Regions from separate parts of the Microbacterium sp. MEC084 genome, predicted to be linked through region 3. Evidence: predicted binding sites of a transcription regulator. Region 3 holds the regulator's gene; each other region holds the start of a gene.

Region 1 (8,068 bases), on a different contig from region 3:
CGCGCTGGATCGAGCAGCGCGAGGCGGCGGGCGAGCCCGTGCCGGTCGCGGATGTCGCCGCGAGCTTCCGCGAGGCGGTCGTCGACGTGCTCGTGACCAAGGCGCTGGACGCGTGCGCGCAGCACGGCGTGCCGCGCCTGCTGCTCGGCGGCGGCGTGATCGCCAACCGCCGGCTCCGCGACGTCGCGCTCGAGCGTGCGGCGGCCGCCGGTGTGACCGTGCGGATCCCGCCGCTGAGCCTGTGCACCGACAACGGCGCGATGATCGCGGCGCTCGCCGCCGAGCTGATCGCCGAGGGTCGCGCGCCGTCGACGCTCGAGTTCGGCGCCGACTCGACCCTTCCCGTCACGCAGATCCAGGTGGCGGTGGCCGACCCGGTGGCGGTGGAGTCGACGTGAACGAGCGCGCGGTCGTGCATGCTCCCGAGGCTCCCGCCCCGGCGGGCGACGTGCGGCCCGCCGCCCCGGCGCCCGACGGCTCAGCGGTCGTGCCCGCCGTCCCGGCGCCCGGAGCGGCGCCTCGGGCCGTCCGGAGCATGCGCCTGTCCCGCGGGCGGACGGCGACCTGGTCGATGACGCTGTCCACGTTCGCGCTCGTCGTGTCCTGGTTCGTGCCCTGGGCACTGCCGCTCGGCGTCATCGGCGTCGTGCTCGCGGCGATCGCGCTCGCCGGGCGCCGCGCGAAGCGCGAGCTCGCCTGGTGGGGCCTCGGCCTCGGGCTCGGCTCGATCCTGTGCAGCGCGTTCTGGATCCTGTGGGTCGTGCGCGCGGTGCAGGAGGCCGCCGGGGCCTGAGCGCTGGCGGCGGCTTCGGGCGTTTCGACTCCGGCGCCGGCGCGCCTCCGCTCGACGACCGAGGGTCAGGCGCGGGGGACGCGGTCCGCGAGGATCGCGGTGCGCCTGCCGTCGATGCGCGTCAGGATGAGCGTCGCCGATTCGTCGCCCTTGAGCGAGAGCCGCTTGCGCAGCGTGGCGGGGTCGACGTCGACCCCGCGCTTCTTGATCTCGAGCGTGCCGATCCCGCGGGCGCGCAGCGCCTTCGCCAGCGGCTTGGGGTCGGCGGGCAGCGTCTCGCGCACACGGAACGACGCGACGAAGGGGCTCGTCGCGGCGGCGTCGCCGGTGAGGTAGGCGATGCCCTGCGCGACCGGCCCGGCGTCGAGCGCGCGGGCGACGTCGCCGATCAGACGGGCCCGGATGACCGCGCCCTCCGGCTCGTGAAGGAACGCGCCGAGCGCCCGCACCGGCTCGTCGGCCGTGTCGGCGGCCGCGGTCAGCTCGTGGGCGTCGTCGCCGCGCAGCACGAGCGCGGATCGCCGGACGCCCTCGCGCGCGAGGGCGCCGGTCCAGACGACCAGCTCCACCGTGGATCCGTCCACGCTGATCCACTGCGTCTCGGCGTGCTCGGGAAGGGCGTCGCGGTCGTGGCCCGGACCGAGCTTGACGCCGGCGGGCACGCGCCCCGCGAGGTCGAACACCCAGTCCAGCGGCGGCGAATAGTCCGCGGCCGCCACGCGCGCGGTCTCGCCGTGTCCGGCCGTGCGGCGCGCCGGATCGATCCAGACCGCGCCGACCTCGTCGAGCGGCACCTCCTCGGCCCGCGCCGCGCGCACCTCGACGCCCGCGCCCTCCGCGCGGAACGGCGCGAGGTTGTACGCGGCCAGCGCCGCCGTGACGGGGTCGGCGTCGACAGCGAGCACGCCCATCCCGAGCGCCGCGAACGCGAGCGAGTCGCCGCCGATGCCGCAGCCGAGATCCGCGACCCGCTCGATGCCCGCCTGCCGCATGCGGCGCGCGTGGTGCACCGAGACGCTCATCCGGGTGGCCTGCTCGAGGCCCGCCCGCGTGAACAGCATCCGGTCGGCGAACTCGCCGAACTTCGCAGTCGCGCGCTGCCGCAGCCGCGCCTGGCCGACCACGGCGGACACGAGCTCGGGGGAGTGGCCCGCCGCCCGCAGCCGGGACACGGTGCGCGCCACGTCGTCGGCGCTGTCGACGTCGCCGAGCGCGTCGAGCAGGGCCAGGCCCTCGCGGGTGAGGAGGGCGTCGAGCTCGGCCGAATCCATCCGCCCAGCCTACGGGCGGCTCCTCCGACACAACGCAGGACCGGAGCGGGATCTCGGGCGTGTGCGGGTGATCTCGGACGGCGACACGCCATGCAGCCGGCACAGGTCCTGCATTGTGTCGGCGACGGGCGGAAGCCGTTGGCACTCGCGTTGCGGGAGTGCCAGCATCCCTCCTACACTTGCTGTTAGCACTCTCCCCGGGAGAGTGCGAAGAGTCTTCCCGTACGAAGCACACGAAAGAAGAGGTACACCGTGTCGGTTTCCATCAAGCCGCTCGAGGACCGCATCGTCATCAAGCAGGTCGAGGCCGAGCAGACCACCGCGAGCGGTCTGGTCATCCCCGACACCGCGAAGGAGAAGCCCCAGGAGGGCGAGGTCGTCGCGGTGGGCCCCGGCCGCATCGACGACAACGGCAACCGCGTTCCGCTCGATGTCGCCGTCGGCGACCGCGTGCTGTACAGCAAGTACGGCGGCACCGAGGTGAAGTTCGGCGCTGACGAGTTCCTCGTGCTCTCGGCGCGCGACGTCCTCGCGGTCGTCGTCCGCTGATCCCAGCGACACGCCCCGAGAGGGCCCGGATGCTCGGCATCCGGGCCCTTTCGCATGCCCGGGTGGGGCGGGGACGCCACGTGGCAGGAATCGGACCGCGGATGGCAGGGCGCACCGGGCCCGGCGCGCTCGCCGCGAGCGTAGGCTGAATCGGTGACCGCACCCGTCCCCTCGATCGAACGGCCCGGCCGGATCGGGACGGAGGCCGCGGGTACCCTCTACGGCCTCGGCGCGTACGTGCTGTGGGGCGTGCTGCCGCTCTACTTCGTGGTGCTCGCGCCCACCGGTCCGTGGGAGGTCGTCGCCTGGCGGGTGCTGCTGTCGCTCGTGTTCTGCGCGCTGCTGCTCACCGTGATGCGCGGCTGGGGGCGCTTCTTCGCCGTGCTGCGCAACCCGCGCCTCGCGCTGCTGATGGGCCTTGCCGGCGTGCTGATCTACGGCAACTGGCAGATCTTCGTGATCGCGACCCAGAGCGACGCCGTGATCGAGGCGAGCCTCGGCTACTTCATCAACCCCATCACCACCGTGCTGCTCGCGGTGCTGGTGCTGCGGGAGAGGCTCCGGCCCCTGCAGTGGATCGCGATCGGCGTCGCGGCGGTCGCGGTGATCGTCATCGTGATCGGCTACGGCGCCGTGCCCTGGTACGCGCTGGGGCTCACGGCGACGTTCGGGGTGTACGGCCTCGTGAAGAAGCAGGTCGGCGGCTCGGTCGACGCGATCAGCGGCCTCGCGCTCGAGACGCTGTGGCTCGTGCCCGTCGCGGTCGTGCAGCTGGCGATCGTCGCGGTCACCACCGGCATCACGATGGGCACGGCGGGCGCCGGCCACACCGTGCTCCTCCTCTGCGCCGGCGTCGTCACTGCCGTTCCGCTGCTGCTGTTCGCCGCCGGCTCGAGCCGCATCCCGCTCGCCACCATGGGCATGCTCCAGTTCGCGGGGCCCATCCTGCAGTTCATCATCGGCGCCGCCGTGCTCCACGAGCCGATGCCTCCGGCCCGCTGGATCGGGTTCGGGATCGTGTGGCTCGCCTGCATCCTGCTGATGCTCGACCAGGTCCGCCACGCGCGCCGGGCGCGGCCCCTGCCGGCCGTCGCGATCGACGGCGGAGCGTAGAACGACGCCCGAGAAGGGTCGCACGCGACATACTGCACCGCCTGCCGGCGCGGCCGGTAACGATTTGATCCCAGGGTCCGGTCTGCGCAACACGCGAAAATCCGGATGAAACAAATCGCGGGTAGATTTCCGTCCATTACCCGCGGTGTGCTGATGCACCACCAGTCCCCGAAAACCGCGGGTCCTGATGAAAGGACGGAACCTCATGGTTCGATCCCGGAAGCTGATCGGCGCACTGGCCCTCACGGGCGCCGCAGCTCTCACCCTTGCGGGCTGTGCCGGCGGCGGTGGAACCGCCAGCGGCGAGCCCAGCGAGTCGGCCCCGGCCGCTCCGGCGGGCGACCTCGCGCTGAAGATCGGCACGGCCCTGCCCGTGACCGGTTCGCTCGCGTTCCTCGGCCCGCCCGAGATCGCGGGTGTCGACTACGCGCAGTCGCTGATCAACGAGTACGCCGAGACCACGGGCCTCGAGCTCGAGGTCGTGCACGGCGACTCGGGCGACCTGGACAACAAGGCCTACGAGACCGAGATCCCGCGCCTGCTCAGCGAGGACCCGGCCGCGATCATCGGCGCCGCGTCGTCGGGCGTCTCGCTGCAGTTCATCGACCAGGTGACCGGCGCGGGCGTCATCCAGTTCTCGCCGGCCAACACGTCGGACGCCTTCACGACGTACGACGACAACGGCCTGTACTTCCGCACGGCGCCGTCGGACGTGCTGCAGGGCGAGGTGCACGGCAACTTCGTCGCCGAGCTCGGCTACCAGACGCTCGGCATGATCGTGCTGAACGACGCCTACGGCACCGGCCTGGCCAAGTACATCACCGAGGCGTTCGAGGGCGCGGGCGGCGAGGTCGTCGCGGCCCCGACGTTCAACCCCGGCGACACGTCGTTCGACTCGCAGATCTCGGAGGTGCTCGCCGCCGACCCCGACGCGATCACCGTGATCTCGTTCGACGAGGCGAAGACCATCCTCCCGAGCCTGCTCGAGAAGGGCTTCGCGGCCGAGGACCTGTTCCTGGTCGACGGCAACATGGCCGCGTACCCGGACTTCCCGGAGGGCCTGCTCGAGGGCGCCAAGGGCACGTACCCCGGTCCGACGCCGGAGCAGGTGCAGGAGTTCATCGACGGTCTCGACGCCTTCGTGGAGGAGTCGGGCGCCGAGCCGCTGAGCGACTACACCTACGCGCCGGAGTCGTTCGACGCGACCAACCTGATCGCGCTGGCCGCGCTCGCCGCGGGCTCGACCGACTCGGCGGCGATCGCCGAGAAGCTGATCGAGGTCTCGGGCGGCTCGGGTGACGGCGAGAAGTGCACCACCTTCGCGGAGTGCGCGGACATCATCCTGGCCGGCGGCGTCGCGGACTACGACGGAGCCTCGAGCCCCGTCACGTTCGACGAGGTCGGCGACCCGACCGAGGGCATGATCAACATCTACGAGTACGGCCCCGACAACACCTACACCCCGTACGAGGGCTGAGCCCCTCGCCTCACCGCGGATCGCCCCGTCTCCCTCGAGGAGGCGGGGCGATTCCCGTTCGTGCGGGTCCTCGCCAGGAGATCCCGGCTTCTCAGGGGCGGATGGCGGGGTCGGCCCTGAGAAGCCGGGATGCCCGGATGTGCGTCATGCGCGATGCAGGCCCTGTGCAATCGCGCTGGTGATCAGGCCCTGCGCTCTGGGCCAGTCGTCGAAGATCTGCCCGTAGCCGATCCGGATGACGTGGTAGCCCATCAGCTTCAGCAGCGCGTCGTGCTCGTTGTCCTTGGCGCGTTGCACGCCGACGTGGTGCCCGCCGTCGATCTGGATGACGAGGCGCTCGCCGATCAGCAGGTCGACCGGGCGACCCGCGAGCACGACCTGGCGCTGCATCGGCAGGTCCAGCCACCGCAGGCGCGCCATGACGACCGACTCGGTGCCCTCGTCGGCGAACGGCCTCGCTTCGGCGAGCAGCCGGCGCGCATCCGGCCCGAGCGGCAGGCGTCGCATCACGTCGCTGTCGAGCATGCCGCGCCGCAGCGCCGATTCCCAGACCGCGAGGCCCTCTTCGTGCGGGCGGCACTCCGCGACCAGGGCGAGCACGTTCTCGATGCCGTCGGTCAGCGTGCCCGGCCGCCGGGGGACCAAGGGGGTGCGCCAGTGCACGTGCGCCGTCGTGGGGCGCGGGAGGCTCCCGTGGGGCGGCGCCGCGACGTGGATCTCGTGTGTCACCGTCCACAGCCCGAATCTCTCGGCCTGCGTGACGCAGGTGAGCACCACGCCCAGTCTCGCGGCGGTGACGAGCAGCGGGTCGGCATGGGGCAGGCAGACCCAGTCCCTGCGGATCCGGACCAGTTCGCCCGAGGCGACCGCCTTGCGGATCGCGTGGTCGCCGATCCCGAGTTCTAGAAGCGCCCGCACGCGGCCGACGCCGTCCGTGAGCGCAAGAGCGGTGGAGATGTCCATGCGCCCACGGTGCCGGGGCGGGCGGGCGGCCGGGGCGGCGCCCCGCTGACCCCGGATCGACCCGGGCGCAAGCCCCTGCGGCGTGCGGGCTGCGGCGGCTAGCGTCGGGAGTCATCCAGTGATCACGCGAGGACGGGAGCAGTCATGAAGGTCGCCATCGTCGGGGCGAGCGGCAACACCGGGACCGCGCTGCTGCACGCCCTGAGGGACGAGCCCGCGGTCGACGCGATCGTGGGCGTCGCGCGGCGGACGCCGGACAAGGCGCCGCCCTACGACGCGGCCCACTGGGAGCGCATCGACATCGCGGCGCCGGCCGTCGACCGGGCCGCGGACGAGCGGGTGATCGACCGGCTCGCCGCGGCGTTCCGGGGCGTGGACTGCGTCGTGCACCTGGCGTGGCTCATCCAGCCGAACCGGAAGCGGGAGCTGATCCGCCGCGCGAACGTGGACGGCACGCGCCGCGTGATCGAGGCGTGCCTGCGCGCCGGCGTGCGGCACCTGGTCTGCGCCTCATCCGTGGGCGCGTACACGGGCGTGGACGACGACGACCCGCGGGACGAGTCATGGCCGACGGAGGGGATCCCCACCTCGCACTACGCGGCCGACAAGGCCGCGCAGGAGCGTCTGCTCGACGACGCCGAGACCCGGGGCCTCGCCGTCGCGCGCCTCCGGCCCGCGCTCGTCTTCGACCGCGACGCCGGGGCGGAGATCCCGCGGCTGTTCGTCGGGGCCCTCCTGCCGCCCGCGCTGCTGCGCCCCGGGCGCCTGCCCGTCGTGCCGCTACCGGCGGGCGTGCGGATGCAGGTCGTGCACGGCGCCGACCTGGCCGACGCGTACCGCCGCGTCATCGTGGGCGGCGCCACGGGCGCGTTCAACATCGCGGCCGACCCCGTGCTGCGCGGCCGGGACATCGCCGCGGTGCTCGCGCACGGGCGCCAGCTCGCGGTGCCTGCGCGCGTGCTGCGCCCGCTCCTCCACGCGGCGTGGCGGCTGCACGCCGTCGCCGCCGACCCCGGGTGGCTCGACATGGCGATGACCGTGCCGATCATGGACAGCTCGCGCGCGCGGCGCGAGCTGGGGTGGCAGCCCCGGCACGACGCGACCTCGGCCCTGCGCGAGCTGCTCACGGGGATGGCCGACGGCGCGGGCACCGCGAGCGCTCCGATGCGGCCGCGTCGCGACTGGCCGCAGGATCAGCTGCCGCCCGGTGACGTCCTCCCCGACGGGCCGGCCCAGCCGCCCGCGGACTCGCCCGGGCACCGGCTCCCCGCCACCCTGCAGCGGGACATCCTGGGGCTGTATCTCTCCGACCACCTCACGGGCGCGACCGCGGGCGTCGCCCGGTTCCGGCGGATGGCCAAGGCGTACGCTGACACCGACCTGGGCCCGGACCTGGCGCGGCTGGCCGAGGAGGTCGGCCGCGAGCGCGTCTTCCTGAAGGACCTGGTGGACACGCTCGAGGTGCCGCGGCGCCCGCATCGGCAGGCCCTCGCCTGGCTCGGCGAGAAGGCCGGCCGGCTCAAGACGAACGGGCGCCCGCTCGGGTCGCCCATGACGCCCGTGCTCGAGACCGAGCTGATGCGCGGCGCCGTCATGGGCAAGAAGGGCGTGTGGGAGACGCTGGCCGCGCTCGCGCCGGACCTCGGCCTGCCGGCGGAGACCTTCACGGCGCTGGCGGAGCGGGCCGAGGAGCAGGCGGCCGTGCTCGGGCGGCTGCACCGTCACATAGTCCGCGAGGCATTCGTCGCGGGGCACGTCGACTGACGAGACGAAGGGAGGCCGGGGGCGAGTCCCGGCCTCCCTTCGCGATGCGCGGCGTCAGGCGCCGAGTGTGCCGAGGTAGAGCTGCGTGACCTTCGGGTCGTTGAGCAGCTCGCGGCCCGTGCCCGTGTAGGCGTCGCG
Region 2 (8,068 bases), on a different contig from region 3:
CGAGCTCGCGGACGATCGGCAGGACGTCGCGGCCGAAGGCCTCGACCTCCTCCTGGAAGTGCAGGTAGGCGGTCAGGACCAGGTTCACGCCGATCTTCTTGAACGCGATGATGCGCTCGGCGATCTGCTCCGGGGTGCCGATCAGGCCGGTGCGGAAGCCGTCGTTGTACTGCACGAGGTCCTCGAAGGTCGAGTCCTCCCACATGCCCTTGCCGTCCTTGGTCGACTGGCCGGCCTCCTTGACCGCCGCGGCGAAGCCCTCGACGGCGGGGCGGTGGGCCTTCGCGATGATCTCGCGCAGGGTCTCGACCGCCTCGTTCTCGGTGTCGCGCGCGATCACGAAGCCGTTGATGCCGAAGCGCGGCTTCTGCGGCGCGGTGCGCCCGCCCGACTCGGCGGCCGCGACGACGCCCGCGATGTTCTCCTGGAAGCCCTCCAGCGAGCGGCCGTTCGAGAAGTACCAGTCCGCGGTGCGGCCGGCCGCGGCCTGCGCCGCGGTCGAGTTGCCGCCGAAGAAGATCTCGGGGTGCGCGCGGCCGGGCACGTCGAGCGGCTTCGGCGAGAGCGTGAAGTCCGAGATCTGGTAGTGCTTGCCGTCGAACGAGTAGCCGTCCTCGGTCAGCAGGCCGCGCAGGATCGAGATGAACTCCTCGGTGCGCACGTAGCGCTCGTCGTGCTCGAGCCAGGGCAGGCCGAACTTCACGAACTCGTCCTTGAGCCACCCCGACACGATGTTGACGGCGGCGCGGCCGTTCGAGATGTGGTCGGCCGTGATGAGCCACTTGGCGAGCACCCCGGGGTGCCACATGCCCGGGTGGACGGCGGCGATGATCTTGAGTCGCTCGGTCGCGCCCAGCAGGCCCAGCGTGAACGACGTGGCCTCGTGCTGCTTGTCGGCGCCGTAGCTCGCGGCGTAGCGCGTCTGCGACAGCGCGTACTCGAAGCCGGCGTCCTCGGCGATGCGGGCGAGCTTCTTGTTGTAGTCGAAGTCCCAGCTGGTGCGCTGCTCGATGGTGGAGACGACGAGGCCGCCGGAGACGTTCGGCACCCAGTAGGCGAACTTCAGGGGCGTCTCGAGGTCGGCGACGGGCGAGACCTCGGTGTCGATGACGGTCATGGGAATCCTTCGGGTGTTCGGATCGGGTCACGCAAGTATGGCGACGCACCCTACCGTGCTCCAAGCGGGTGTTACGCCCTGTGTCATCCACGCCCCGGAGACGCGGGACGGCCCCTCCCCCGCGAGGGGAAGGGGCCGTCCGAGAGGAGATCAGGCGTGGATCAGAAGTCCATGCCCGCACCCTCGGCGCCCGCCGGAGCGGCCGCCTTCTCGGGCTTGTCGGCGACGACGGCCTCGGTGGTGAGGAAGAGGCCGGCGATCGACGCGGCGTTCTGCAGCGCCGAGCGCGTCACCTTGGCGGGGTCGATGATGCCCTGCGCGAACAGGTCGCCGTACTCGCCCGTGGCGGCGTTCAGACCGTGGCCGACCGGGAGGTCGGCGACCTTGTTGGCCACGACGCCCGGCTCGAGGCCGGCGTTGAGGGCGATCTGCTTCAGCGGAGCCTCGATCGCGACCTTGACGATGTTCGCGCCGGTCGCCTCGTCGCCGACGAGGTCCAGGCCGTCGAACGCGGTCTTGCCGGCCTGGATGAGGGCCACGCCACCACCGGCGACGATGCCCTCCTCGACGGCGGCCTTCGCGTTGCGCACGGCGTCCTCGATGCGGTGCTTGCGCTCCTTGAGCTCGACCTCGGTGGCCGCGCCCGCCTTGATGACGGCGACGCCGCCGGCGAGCTTGGCGAGGCGCTCCTGCAGCTTCTCGCGGTCGTAGTCGCTGTCGGTGTTCTCGATCTCGCGACGGATCTGGGTCACGCGGCCCTCGATCTGCGACGCGTCGCCGGCGCCCTCGACGATCGTGGTCTCGTCCTTGGTGACGATGACCTTGCGGGCGCGGCCGAGCAGCTCGAGGTCGGTGTTCTCGAGCTTGAGGCCGACCTCCTCGGTGATGACCTGGCCGCCCGTGAGGATCGCGATGTCCTGCAGCTGGGCCTTGCGGCGGTCGCCGAAGCCGGGGGCCTTGACGGCCACCGACTTGAAGATGCCGCGGATCTTGTTCAGCACGAGCGTCGCGAGGGCCTCGCCCTCGACGTCCTCGGCGATGATGACGAGCTCCTTGCCCGCCTGGATGACCTTGTCGACGACCGGCAGAAGGTCCTTGATGTTCGAGATCTTCTGGTTCGCGATCAGGATGTACGGGTCCTCGAAGACCGCCTCCTGGCGCTCCGGGTCCGTGACGAAGTAGGGGTTCAGGTAGCCCTTGTCGAAGCGCATGCCCTCGGTGAGCTCGAGCTCGGTGCCGAACGTGTTCGACTCCTCGACCGTGACGACGCCCTCCTTGCCCACCTTGTCGATGGCCTCGGCGATGAGCTCGCCGATCGCGGGGTCGGCGGCCGAGATCGACGCGGTCGCGGCGATCTGCTCCTTCGACTCGACCTCCTTGGCCTGCGCGAGCAGCTCGTCCGAGAGCGCCTTGACGGCCTTCTCGATGCCGCGCTTCAGGCTGATGGGGTCGGCGCCGGCGGCGACGTTGCGGAGGCCCTCGCGGACCAGCGCCTGGGCGAGGACCGTGGCGGTCGTGGTGCCGTCACCCGCGACGTCGTCGGTCTTCTTGGCGACCTCCTTGACCAGCTCGGCGCCGATCTTCTCGTACGGGTCGTCGAGCTCGATCTCCTTGGCGATCGAGACGCCGTCGTTCGTGATGGTGGGGGCGCCCCACTTCTTCTCGAGCACGACGTTGCGACCGCGCGGGCCGAGCGTCACCTTGACGGCGTCGGCCAGCGTGTTGAGGCCGCGCTCGAGGCCACGACGGGCCTCCTCGTCGAAAGCGATCATCTTTGCCATGTTGGTGTCGTCCCTCCCGGACGTAGGCGTGTGGTCTTTAGCACTCCTCTTGCACGAGTGCTAGGACGATTCTGGCACTCTCCCCCATCGAGTGCAAGCCGCGTCCGGCGGGCGCGCCCGTGGGCGGGCGACGCCCGGACGCGCGAGAGCGCCCCGCGGTCCGGGCCGCGGGGCGCTCTGCGTGGACGCCGGGTCAGACGGGGCGGACGGCCTCCGCCTGCGGGCCCTTCTGGCCCGAGCCGACGGTGAACTCGACGGACTGCCCCTCCTCCAGGACGCGGAAGCCGCTCATCTCGATGTTCGAGTAGTGGACGAAGACGTCCTGGCTGCCGTCTGCCACGGTGATGAACCCGTAGCCCTTCTCGGCGTTGAACCACTTCACGGTGCCCTGGGTCATGCGAAAACTCTCCTGGTGCTGGGGGCGGATATCGGGAATGGTATCCGCGCCGTTCCGCGCCAGAACGCCGAGAGGGCGAGAATGAACACGCCCGAATCGAACTGTTTACCCGGCCGAAACACGGTCGAGACCGGCGACCACCGTGATCTCCTTGAGCGCGGGATCCGGCGGGCTCTGGTACTGGTCGCTCAGCGCGACGCGCGCGCCGCCGATGGCCTGCGCGATGCCCAGCGCGACGGCCTCCTCCTCGGGAGACGCGTAGTACACGGTCGTGGCGGGGAAGTCCGTCGCGGACGACTCGCTCGGCAGGACCATGTCGTCCGACCATCCGGCCGCCACAAGTTCGGCGGCGACCTCCTCGGCCACGCCCTGCGAGCCCGTGCCGTTGAGCACGAGCACCGTGTAGGTGGGGTCGACGATCGGCGACACCGTGGACTGCGGCACCGGGGACTGCTGTCCCGGCACGATGTCGACGCGCTGCGACAGGACGAGGAACGCGAGGATGCCCGCGATCGTGAGCAGGACCGTCGCGAGCGCGGCCCACAGCAGCACGACGCGGCGGGGTGCGCGGGGCTGCTCGGCACGATGGGCGCCGACCCTGGCGGACTGGCGCGGGACGTCGTCGAAGCGGTCCCGGGGGTAGGTGGTCGGCACGACCCCGATGCTACCCGGACGACCCTGGGGCGACGCCTCAGGCGCGGCTCCGGTCAGCCGGCGATGCGGGAGCGGTCCGCGCGGCGCGCGTCGCGCAGGCGGCGCAGCCGGCCCACGAGCAGCGGGTCCTCGGCGAGCGCGTCGGCCGAGTCGATCAGCCGGCCCAGCAGCTGGTAGTAGCGCGCCGGCGCCATCTCGAGCTGGGACCGGATGGCCTCCTCCTTCGCGCCGCCGTGGCGGCGCCACTCGGCCTCGAAGGCGAGGATGGCGCGGTCGCGGTCGGAGAGGGGCACGTCCCCACGGTAGGCGGCGCTGCGGCGCGCGCCGGTCAGGCGCGCCAGTCGATCCAGGCGCCCAGAGGGTCGGCGGCCGCGAGCACCTCGCCGTCGAGCGCGAGCGCGAATCCCGGGCCCCACGTCCCGGTGTCGATGGGCGGGGTCCAGGCGTCGTGCAGCGCGGGCTGGTCGAGCGTGATCCAGTGCACGGGCTCGGGGCGGATGCCGCCCGGTGCCCGCAGCGCCGCGATCAGCGCGTCGCGCCGGCCGCGCGGCACGTACGGCAGCACACCGGGGGTCGTGATCACGAGCGCGGCATCGCGCGGCGCCTCGGCCGCGAGGCGGCGCACGAGCCCGAGATCCGCGGCATCCCCCGCGACGAGGCGCGGCGGGTCGGCGGCGGCGACGTCGATCGCGGCGGCGATCCGCCGGGCCCTGGCCGTCTCCTCGGGCCACACGAGCCCCTCGAGCCAGGCCCGGTCGGCGGGGTCGCCGGCGTCCAGCGGCTGCAGGTCGATGCCCGCGCGCCACACGACGTCCGGCAGGCGGAGGTCCGGCACGGCTCCGCGCAGCTCGGCCTCGAGCACGACGGCCGCTCCCCCGCCCGGATCCACCGCGACGACGTCGTCGCCCGCACGGAAGCGGTACGCGTAGCGATCCGGGTACAGGCACAGCCCGCCCGAGGCGCCGAGCTCGAGCAGCGCGATCGGGCCCTGCAGGCGCGCGAGGGCGGGAAGGAGCGCGGCGCAGCGCAGCGGCTCGTTCGTCTGGAGCGTGCGCGCCGCGCACTCGGCGACCACCGTGGCGGCGTGCGCGCGCACGAACGCCGCCCAGGCGTCGTAGCCGCCGTCCAGCGGGGCGCCCAGCATCCGCGTGACGGCGAACACGAGCGGCGGCTGCCGGCGCGTGGCGGGGATGCGGGCGAGGATCTCGCACATCCCGGGATCGACCGCGACGCCCTCGGCCCACGCGAGATAGACGTCCGAGCGGCCCGGCGCCTCGTCGCGTGCGAAGCGGGCGAACCGGTCCGCGACGGCGGCCGGGTCGTGGTCGGTCGTCGGGGCGCTCATCCCCTCATTCTCCCGGGCCGCGAACGTTACGACACGTCCGATCCGCGCACCCTCCCGCGGACGTAGTCTGTAAGGCGATCAACGGGAGGAACCCATGTCGTACAACGTGAGCAAGTCCGAGGATGAGTGGCGCCAGGAGCTCACCCCCGAGCAGTACGCGGTGCTGCGCGAGGCCGGCACCGAGCGTCCCTGGACGGGCGAGCTGCTGGACGAGGAGCGCGCCGGCCTGTACACGTGCGCGGCGTGCGGTTCGGAGCTGTTCAAGAGCGGCACCAAGTTCGACTCGCACTGCGGCTGGCCCAGCTTCTACGAGTCCATCCGCCCCGACGCGGTCGAGCTGCTCGAGGACAACAGCCACGGCATGGAGCGCACCGAGGTGCGCTGCGCCAACTGCGGCTCGCACCTGGGTCACGTCTTCCCTGACGGCTTCGGCACGCCCACGGGCGACCGCTACTGCATGAACTCGCTGTCGCTGAACTTCACTCCGGAGGAGAGCGACGAGCAGGACGCCCCGGCCTGATGACCGCGGCGGCCGTCGGGGGCGCGCGGGCCGCGATGCTCGCGCGCCGCTCGCTGTCGAAGGTCACGGACGACGCGCCCACGCACGACGAGCTCGTCGAGCTGGTGTCGGCCGCGGGCCGCGTCGCCGACCACAAGGAGCTCAAACCCTGGCGGCTGATCGAGATCCGCGGCGACGACCGCGTAGCGCTCGGCCGCGCGATCGCGAAGGCCGAGGGCAAGAAGGGCGTGTACTCCAAGCCCCTCCGCGCGCCGCTGCTGATCGCGATCGTCGCGTCGGTGCGGCGCGGCAAGGTGCCGGTCTGGGAGCAGGAGGCCGTCGCCTCCGGCGTCGCCCATGCGCTCAGCCTGCTGCTGGACGAGGCGGGCTACGGCGTCTTCTGGCGCACGGGCGGCCACACGCGGCACCGCGCGGTCGCCAAGGCGCACGGCCTCACGAAGGACGAGGTCCTGCTCGGCTGGCTCTACGTGGGCGGAAAGCCCACCCGGTCGCGCCCGCTGCGCCGCAAGGCCGTCGACGGCGCCAAGTTCCTCTCCGCTCTCCCCGCGGGCAAGAAGGCCAAGAAGAAGGCCTGACGACCTCGTTCCGCGCGCCTCAGCGCGCGGAACGCCGGCCGACCGCGGCGATCGTGACGCCCACGCACGCGACCGCGACCGTGATGGCGGACCGGACAGGCGACGGCGGCACGGCGGGCGGCCACAGCAGGTCCAGCGCGAGCGAGCCGACGAGCATCCCGAGCACGGATCCGAGCGAGAGCAGCAGCACGCCGATCCGCGGCGCGAGCGCCGCCGACAGCGCGATGTAGGCGACGCCGATCGCGCCGCCCAGGTACAGCCACGGGTCGGCCGGAAGCGGCGCGACGCCGACGAGCGGCGCCTGCACCAGCGCGATCGCCCCGAGCACGACCGTGCCGCCGACGAAGTTGACGAGCGTCGCGGTCATCGCCGACGCGGTCGCGCGCTGCAGCCGTCCGTTGGTGGCCTGCTGCCACGCGAGGCCGGCGCCGACCAGGAGCGGAAGCAGCAGCATCCACAGCGGCGCCTGCGCGACCGTGCCGCCCGTGAGCGAGACGGTCACGGCCGCGAGCGCGAGCGCCACGCCGACCACCCGCGGCACGGTCACCGCCGTCACGCCGGCCGGACTGTACCCGACGCGGTCCAGGATCAGTCCGCTGAGCGTCTGCCCCGCCACGACGCCCACCGTGAACAGCGCCGTGCCGATCACCCCGACCACGGCGCCCTGCGAGCCCACCGTGAGCGCTCCGGCCGCGCCGCCGATCAGGATCCACCACGGGATGTCGCGCGCGCGGACGCCGCGCACGAGCCGCGCGACGCCGGCCCGGCCCGCCGGCAGCGCCGCGGCGAGCGCGACCATGATGGCCAGGCCCGATCCGAACGAGATGACGGCGGCCACGATCGCGTTGTCGAGCGCGGCGCCGAGCCCGCCGTTCAGCCGCGACTGGATGGCCGTGAGCACCCCGACCGCGATGGCTCCCGCCACCGGGGCGAGGCCCCGGGCGCGGCGTGACGGCGACGGCTGGTCCGGGGTGCTCACTCCCTCAAGCCTACGACCCCAGGTGGGCGCCGCCGCGCTCGTCGATGTCGTCCCCCGACCACAGGTCCCCGCACTCCACCTGCCGGGCGGCGGCCGCCCGCAGATACGCCCGGGCGCCCTCGTCTCCGCGGAGCGTTGCCCGCAGCGCCGCGACGTGATCCGCGCCGACCAGGACCGGATGGCCCGGGCGGCCGCGGTACACGGCCTGAGCCAGCGCCTGACGCAGCGGCCGCCCGCCCTCGGCGATCACGCGGCGAACCGCGCCGGGGACGACGTCCGGCGTGTCCACCGGCAGGATGACGACGCCGTCGGCCGGGACCGCCGCGGCGAGCGCGCCGCGCAGCGTGGCGGCCAGCCCGCGCGCCGCGTCGCCGACGACGACCGACGTCGCGGGCGCCGGCACCAGGGCGGCGGCCGCCGCGGAGGCCGGCGACAGCGCCACGACGACCCGGTCGCACCCGCCCTTGACCAGGGCGTCGACCGCGCGCGCCACCCACGGCGCCCCGTCGGCGCCGCGCGCGAGCGCCTTCGGGCCGCCGAACCGGCGACCCGCTCCGGCGGCGAGCACGAGGCCGCACAGGCGCACGCGGGCGGGGTCCATCGCCGCAGTCTAGGACCCGCAGGTCACGGCGCGGGGTCGGGCGCGTGACGCGCCGGGCGTGGCGTGTAGCAGTCCGGTAACACGGCATGACTACGGTGG
Region 3 (6,145 bases):
AACCGTGGCGGTCCCCGCGTCGCGCTCGCGCAGGGCCCCGCCGCCCTGGCGGCCCAGGCTCAGCTGCTTCAGGACGGCGACGACGCCGCCGATGAGCACGAGGAACCCCCACACGGCGCCGACCACCGCGGTGATGAGCGCGGCGAGCGCGTCGGCGATGCTCACCACGATCCCCGGGACGACCGAGTGCAGCACCATCGTCAGGAGCGTGAGGAGAAGGACCAGCAGCAGGAAGAACACCATCCGCTTGCTGCCGAGCATGCGCGGCTGCGCCACGATGAGGAATGCGACGGCGGCGAGCTGCAGTACCAGGGCCGCCCCCAGGATCGCCGCCGACGCGCCGACATCGAAGAACCCGAACACCGCGAGGTAGGCGAGCGTGCCGAAGGGGGCCGCCAGGAACAGCGCCACCATCGTGGTGAGGGCGGCGAAGGCGAGCAGGGCCAGCAGCACGCCGGCGACCGCGGCGCCGAGGCCGCCCACGAGGCTCGCGATGCCGTTCACGAGCGCGCCCGCGCGGTGCCCGATCAGCAGCGGCAGGGCCATGAGCCCCACCATCAGCAGCGTCAGCGCGAGCGGCAGCGCCAGGAACGGGATGCCGAGGCCCGGCGGGTCCTCGGCCTCCGCTCCGAACGCGCCGTCCTCGGCGATGGCCGCGACGTCGCCCGCGTCCACCCCCTCGGGCAGCGACGCGCCCGGCTGGGCGAGCGCCGCGATGCGCTCGCCCAGGGGTGGCGGCGACACGACGACCCCCGCGCCGACGCAGGCGAGCACCGCCAGCAGGATCGCCGCGACGGCGACCCACAGCGCCCACCTGCGCAGGCTGTCCACGGGGCGCCGCGCGATCTCTCAGAGTGCCAGCAGGATGCCGCCGGCCACGAGGCCGACGACGAGGATGCCCGCCGCGACGTACCAGGCCCAGTCGGGCGGCACGAACTTTCCGCCGTACGAGGGCTGGAGCGACGCGTGCGGCGTCGCGGTGGCGCCCGCGATGAAGGCGACCGCGACGGCGGCGAGGAAGGCGACGCCGATGACGATGAAGCCGGCCTCGGAGCGCATGATCCCGACGACGACGGCGGTGACGCCCGCCGCGACGCCCAGGATGTAGCCCGCGATCGTGAGCACGAGCTTGACGGTGGGATTGCCGGTGATGCCGTTCAGCGTGGTGTTCATGCTCTGAGGAGCCCGCGCCGCGCCCCGCTGATACCCGCCGTGTGCGCCGGAGACGCGCGGCGCTCGCAGCGCCTTCGGCGTCATCCGGGTGGATCCTCGCTAGAATTGGCACTCAGAACGAGCGAGTGCCAGGCGACGTCGGGGAGGTGCGGCATGGTCACGGAACGTGGGCTGAAGGTGCTCCGCGCCATCGTGCAGGACTACGTCGACACGCACGAGCCGGTGGGCAGCAAGTCGATCGTCGAGCGCCACGCGTTCGGCGTCTCCGCGGCCACCATCCGCAACGACATGGCGCTGCTCGAGGACGAGGAGCTGATCACCGCTCCCCACACCTCGTCGGGCCGCGTGCCGACCGACAAGGGCTACCGCGTCTTCGTCGACCACCTGGCCGAGCTGCGGCCGCTGTCCCAGGCGCAGCGCTCGGCCATCTCGACGTTCCTGGCCGACCCCTCGGACCTGGACGACCTGCTGTCGCGCACCGTGCGCGTGCTCACGCAGCTGACGGGTCAGGTCGCGCTCGTGCAGTACCCGTCCTTCGCGTCCGCGAACGTCACGCACGTGGAGCTGGTGCGGCTCGGCGACATCCGGATGCTCGTGATCATCGTGACCGACACGGGCCGGGTCTCGCAGCGCCTCACGGCGACGCCGGGCGGTGTGCACGAGGACGACGTCGCGGTGCTGCGCGCGCAGCTCGCGTCGCTCGTCACGGGGCGCTCGGTGCGCGACGCGTCCGAGCGGATCGAGGCGCTGCGGGCCGCGGCGCCGGCGGACCGCGGCCGCCGCGACGACGCGCTGCTGTCGCTCGCGGCCGTCGTGGGCGAGGAGCTCGACGAGTTCCGCCAGAACCGACTCGTGATGGCCGGGGCGGCGACCCTCGCCAAGCGCGAGCAGGACTTCCGCGGCAGCATCCACCCGCTGCTCGAGGCGATCGAGGAGCAGGTCACGCTGCTGCGGCTGATGTCGGAGATGGTCGCGGACGAGCACGGCCTGTCGGCGAGCATCGGCCGCGAGAACGACGAGTTCGGGCTGCCCGAGGCGTCGATCATCGCGAGCGACTACGACGCGGGCGTGGGCCGCGCGCGCGTGGGGCTGATGGGCCCGACGCGCATGGACTACCCCAGCAACCTGTCGGCGGCCCGCGCGGTGGCGCGGTACCTGTCGCGGCTGCTGGACGAGGACGAGGGCCGCCGCTAGGCGGCGCCGATTTCATCACGCGGGAGCGCGCGGCAGACGGCGCGCGACCATGAAAGGCGAGTGTGGCTGACCACTACGAGGTGCTCGGGGTGTCGCGCGAGGCGACGTCCGACGAGATCAGGAAGGCGTATCGCAAGCTGGCGCGCCAGCTGCATCCCGACGTCAACCCCAGCGAGGACGCCGCGGAGCGCTTCAAGCTCGTGACGCACGCGTACGAGGTGCTGAGCGACGACGAGAAGCGCCGCCGCTACGACATGGGCGGCGACGAGAGCCCGTTCGGAGGCGCGGGCGGGTTCGGCGGCTTCAGCGACATCTTCGAGACGTTCTTCGGCGCGGGCGCCGGCGGCGGCCGCGCGGGACGCCCCCGGTCGCGCCGCGAGCGCGGCCAGGACGCGCTCGTGCGCGTCACGCTCGATCTCGGCGACGTCGTCTTCGGCGCGCACCGGGACCTCGAGGTCGACACGGCCGTGCTGTGCGAGACGTGCCAGGGCTCGTGCTGCCAGCCGGGCACGGGCCTGGCGCGCTGCGAGATCTGCGGCGGCTCGGGCTTCATCCAGCGCCAGGTGCGCAGCCTCCTCGGCAACGTCGTGACGCAGCAGCCGTGCGGCGCGTGCCAGGGCTACGGCACGACCATCCCCGACCCGTGCACGACCTGCCACGGCCAGGGCCGGGTGCGCTCGCGCCGCACGGTGTCGGTCGACATCCCGGCCGGCGTCGAGACCGGCCTGCGCCTGCAGCTGCCCGGCTCGGGCGAGGTCGGCCCGGCGGGCGGCCCCAACGGCGACCTCTACATCGAGGTCCAGGTGTCGCCGCACCCGGTCTTCAGCCGCGACGGCGACGACCTGCTGGCGACGCTCGAGGTGTCGATGACCGACGCCATCCTGGGCACCACCACGACGATCGAGGCGCTGGACGGCCCGGTCGACCTCGAGCTGCGGCCCGGCATCCAGGCCGGCGAGGTGCTGACGGTCAAGAACCGCGGCATCACGGGGCTCCGGTCCTCGCAGCGCGGCGACCTGCGGGTCGGCATCCACGTCGTCACGCCGACGCGACTGGACGCCAAGGAGCGGGCGCTGGTGGAGGAGCTCGCGAAGCGCACCAAGGCGCCGAAGCCGCGCCTGGCGGAGTTCCAGCAGGGCCTGTTCTCCAAGCTGCGCGACCGGTTCCGGGGCTGACGCGTGGCCCTGCACTTCATAGACGAGACAGCCGGGGCCGCCCGCGTCGGCGACGCGGTCACGCTGACGGGCGCCGAGGCGCATCACGCCGCCGCCGTGCGCCGCGTGCGCGTCGGCGAGGCGGTCACCGTGACGGACGGCCGGGGCGCGTGGCTCGAGGGCGAGGCCGAGAGCGTCGAGCCGCGCGAGGTCGTCGTCCGGATCACCGCCCGCCGCGACGAGGACGCGCCGCGGCCGCGCCTCGTGCTGGCGCAGGCCCTGGCGAAGGGGGACCGCGACGAGCTCGCGGTCCAGGCCGCGACCGAGCTGGGCGCCGACGAGATCGTGCCGTGGCAGGCCGCCCGCAGCGTGTCGCGCTGGGAGGGGCCCAAGGCCGAGAAGGGGCGCGTCCGCTGGGCCGCCATCGTGCGCGAGGCGGCCAAGCAGGCCCACCGCGCGTGGCTGCCGGAGGTCGTGCCGGTCGCGACGACCGCGGCCCTCGCGGCGCGCGCGGCCGGCGAGCGCGTCCTGGTCCTCGAGCCCACCGCCGAGACCCCTCTGACGGCGGTGGATCTCGGAGACGCCGCATCCATCGTGCTCGTGGTCGGTCCCGAGGGCGGCATCTCCCCGGAGGAGCTGGACCGCCTGGAGACCGCCGGCGCCGTGCGCGTCCGGCTCGGCGACACGGTGCTGCGCACGTCCACCGCCGGGCCCGCGGCGCTCGCGCTCGTGAACGCGCGCCTGGGCCGCTGGTGACCCGCGACGCGGGTCAAGCCCCCGGGTCGGGTGAGGGGCGCGCGCATAGACTGAGGTCCATGAGCGATCCCTCGATCTTCACCCGCATCCTGCAGGGCGACATCCCCGGCGAGATCGTGGCCGAGACCGAGCGGGTCTTCGCCATCAAGGACATCGCGCCGCAGGCGCCGCTGCACCTGCTGGTGATCCCGAAGACGCAGGAGTACCGCGACGTCGCGGAGCTCGCCGCGGGGGACCCCGAGCTGCTGGCCGAGATGGTGTCCGTGGCGAAGGGCCTCGCATCCGAGCACGCCGACGGCGACTTCCGTCTGCTGTTCAACTCCGGATCGGGCGCGGGCCAGACCGTGTTCCACGTCCATGCGCACGTGCTCGCGGGCGGCCTGGGAGAGAGAAGCCTCGTCGGTGAGTGAGCTTCACACGGAGACCGTGACCGCCGACGGAGTCGCGATGGTGCAGCTGCTCGGCCCGCAGGACCGCCTGCTCCGGATGGTCGAGAGCGCGCACCCGGATGTCGACGTCCACGTGCGCGGCAATGAGATCACGCTGCGCGGGGCGGAGGGCGACGTGCGCGCGGCGCGCGCGCTGGTCGACGAGCTGCTCCAGATGACCAAGGCCGGGCATGCGCTCGGCGAGGCCGACGTGGCGAGCTCGGCGCGCATGATGCGCGACGAGTCCGGCCCGCGGCCGAGCGAGGTCATGGGCGAGGCGATCCTGTCGAGCCGCGGCAAGACCATCCGGCCCAAGACCGTGGGTCAGAAGGACTACATCGACGCGATCGATCAGAACACGATCGTGTTCGGGATCGGCCCCGCCGGAACGGGCAAGACCTACCTGGCGATGGCGAAGGCCGTGCAGGCGCTGCAGCGGCGCGAGGTCGACCGGATGATCCTGACCCGCCCGGCGGTCGAGGCGGGCGAGCGGCTCGGCTTCCTGCCCGGCACGCTCACCGACAAGATCGACCCGTACCTGCGCCCGCTGTACGACGCGCTCAACGAGATGATGGACCCCGAGCTCGTGCCCAAGCTCATGGCGACGGGCACGATCGAGGTCGCGCCGCTGGCGTACATGCGCGGCCGCACGCTCAACAACTCGTTCGTCGTGCTCGACGAGGCGCAGAACACCACGCCCGAGCAGATGAAGATGTTCCTGACGCGTCTCGGCTTCGGCACCAAGATGGTCGTCACGGGCGACATCACACAGGTCGACCTGCCGCAGGGCGCGTCGGGCCTGCGCCTCGTGACGCGCGTGCTGGAGGGGATCGACGACATCCACTTCGCGCGCCTGACGAGCGACGACGTGGTGCGGCACTCGCTGGTGGGCCGCATCGTGGACGCGTACAGCGAGTACGACGAGCGCCGCCTCGCGGCGCGTCACGAGCGCGACGAGGCCGCGGAGTTCGCCAACCGGGCCGAGCGACGCGCCGCGAACTTCCCGAAGGCCTCGCGGGCGACCGGCCCCCGAGACCGCACGCCCAAGCGAGGACGATCGTGATCGACATCAACAACGAGTCCGCCGTCGAGATCGACGAGTCGGTGCTGCTGCGCCTCACGCAGGAGAACCTGGCCGCGCTGCACGTGTCGCCCGACGCGGACGTGGCGATCGTCCTGGTGGACGAGGGTGCCATGGAGCAGCTGCACCTGCAGTGGATGGACGAGCCGGGCCCGACCGACGTGCTGAGCTTCCCGATGGACGAGCTGCGCCCGGGCACCGAGGACCAGCCCACGCCGCCCGGGCTGCTCGGCGACATCGTGCTGTGCCCGCAGGTCGCGGAGGCGCAGGCCGAGACCGCCGGCCACTCGACGATGGACGAGCTGATCCTGCTCACCACGCACGGCCTGCTCCACCTGCTCGGCTACGACCATGCCGAG

The links. Region 3 encodes HrcA, which represses chaperone genes, less so after heat shock. Its sites were predicted from a motif close to TTNGCACTCGNNNNNNNCGAGTGCNAA; they were not measured.
Region 1: a site for HrcA is predicted at 2,203-2,229, ahead of groES (co-chaperone GroES). Genes of this name have one in related genera too.
Region 2: a site for HrcA is predicted at 2,936-2,962, ahead of groL (chaperonin GroEL). Genes of this name have one in related genera too.

Annotation. Positions count from the first base shown of each region.
Region 1 covers NZ_MYFP02000011.1:65,335-73,402, reverse strand. The annotation lists gene tsaD (tRNA (adenosine(37)-N6)-threonylcarbamoyltransferase complex transferase subunit TsaD) at 1-398, shown strand, start outside; gene B5M43_RS10560 (hypothetical protein) at 395-793, shown strand; gene B5M43_RS10555 (class I SAM-dependent methyltransferase) at 859-2,064, opposite strand; gene groES (co-chaperone GroES) at 2,317-2,613, shown strand; gene rarD (EamA family transporter RarD) at 2,767-3,726, shown strand; gene B5M43_RS10540 (ABC transporter substrate-binding protein) at 3,932-5,203, shown strand; gene B5M43_RS10535 (endonuclease domain-containing protein) at 5,348-6,166, opposite strand; gene B5M43_RS10530 (NAD-dependent epimerase/dehydratase family protein) at 6,311-7,930, shown strand; gene B5M43_RS10525 (ABC transporter ATP-binding protein) at 7,985-8,068, opposite strand, start outside.
Region 2 covers NZ_MYFP02000007.1:62,880-70,947, reverse strand. The annotation lists gene sfnG (dimethylsulfone monooxygenase SfnG) at 1-1,117, opposite strand, end outside; gene groL (chaperonin GroEL) at 1,279-2,898, opposite strand; gene B5M43_RS08530 (cold-shock protein) at 3,092-3,295, opposite strand; gene B5M43_RS08525 (LytR C-terminal domain-containing protein) at 3,401-3,949, opposite strand; gene B5M43_RS08520 (DUF3263 domain-containing protein) at 4,003-4,242, opposite strand; gene B5M43_RS08515 (DUF2332 domain-containing protein) at 4,278-5,294, opposite strand; gene msrB (peptide-methionine (R)-S-oxide reductase MsrB) at 5,389-5,814, shown strand; gene B5M43_RS08505 (nitroreductase family protein) at 5,814-6,389, shown strand; gene B5M43_RS15325 (DMT family transporter) at 6,409-7,368, opposite strand; gene B5M43_RS08495 (NTP transferase domain-containing protein) at 7,379-7,969, opposite strand.
Region 3 covers NZ_MYFP02000016.1:31,684-37,828, forward strand. The annotation lists gene B5M43_RS12040 (hypothetical protein) at 1-831, opposite strand, end outside; gene B5M43_RS12045 (hypothetical protein) at 850-1,173, opposite strand; gene hrcA (heat-inducible transcriptional repressor HrcA) at 1,327-2,367, shown strand; gene dnaJ (molecular chaperone DnaJ) at 2,430-3,542, shown strand; gene B5M43_RS12060 (16S rRNA (uracil(1498)-N(3))-methyltransferase) at 3,546-4,277, shown strand; gene B5M43_RS12065 (HIT domain-containing protein) at 4,337-4,687, shown strand; gene B5M43_RS12070 (PhoH family protein) at 4,725-5,768, shown strand; gene ybeY (rRNA maturation RNase YbeY) at 5,762-6,145, shown strand, end outside.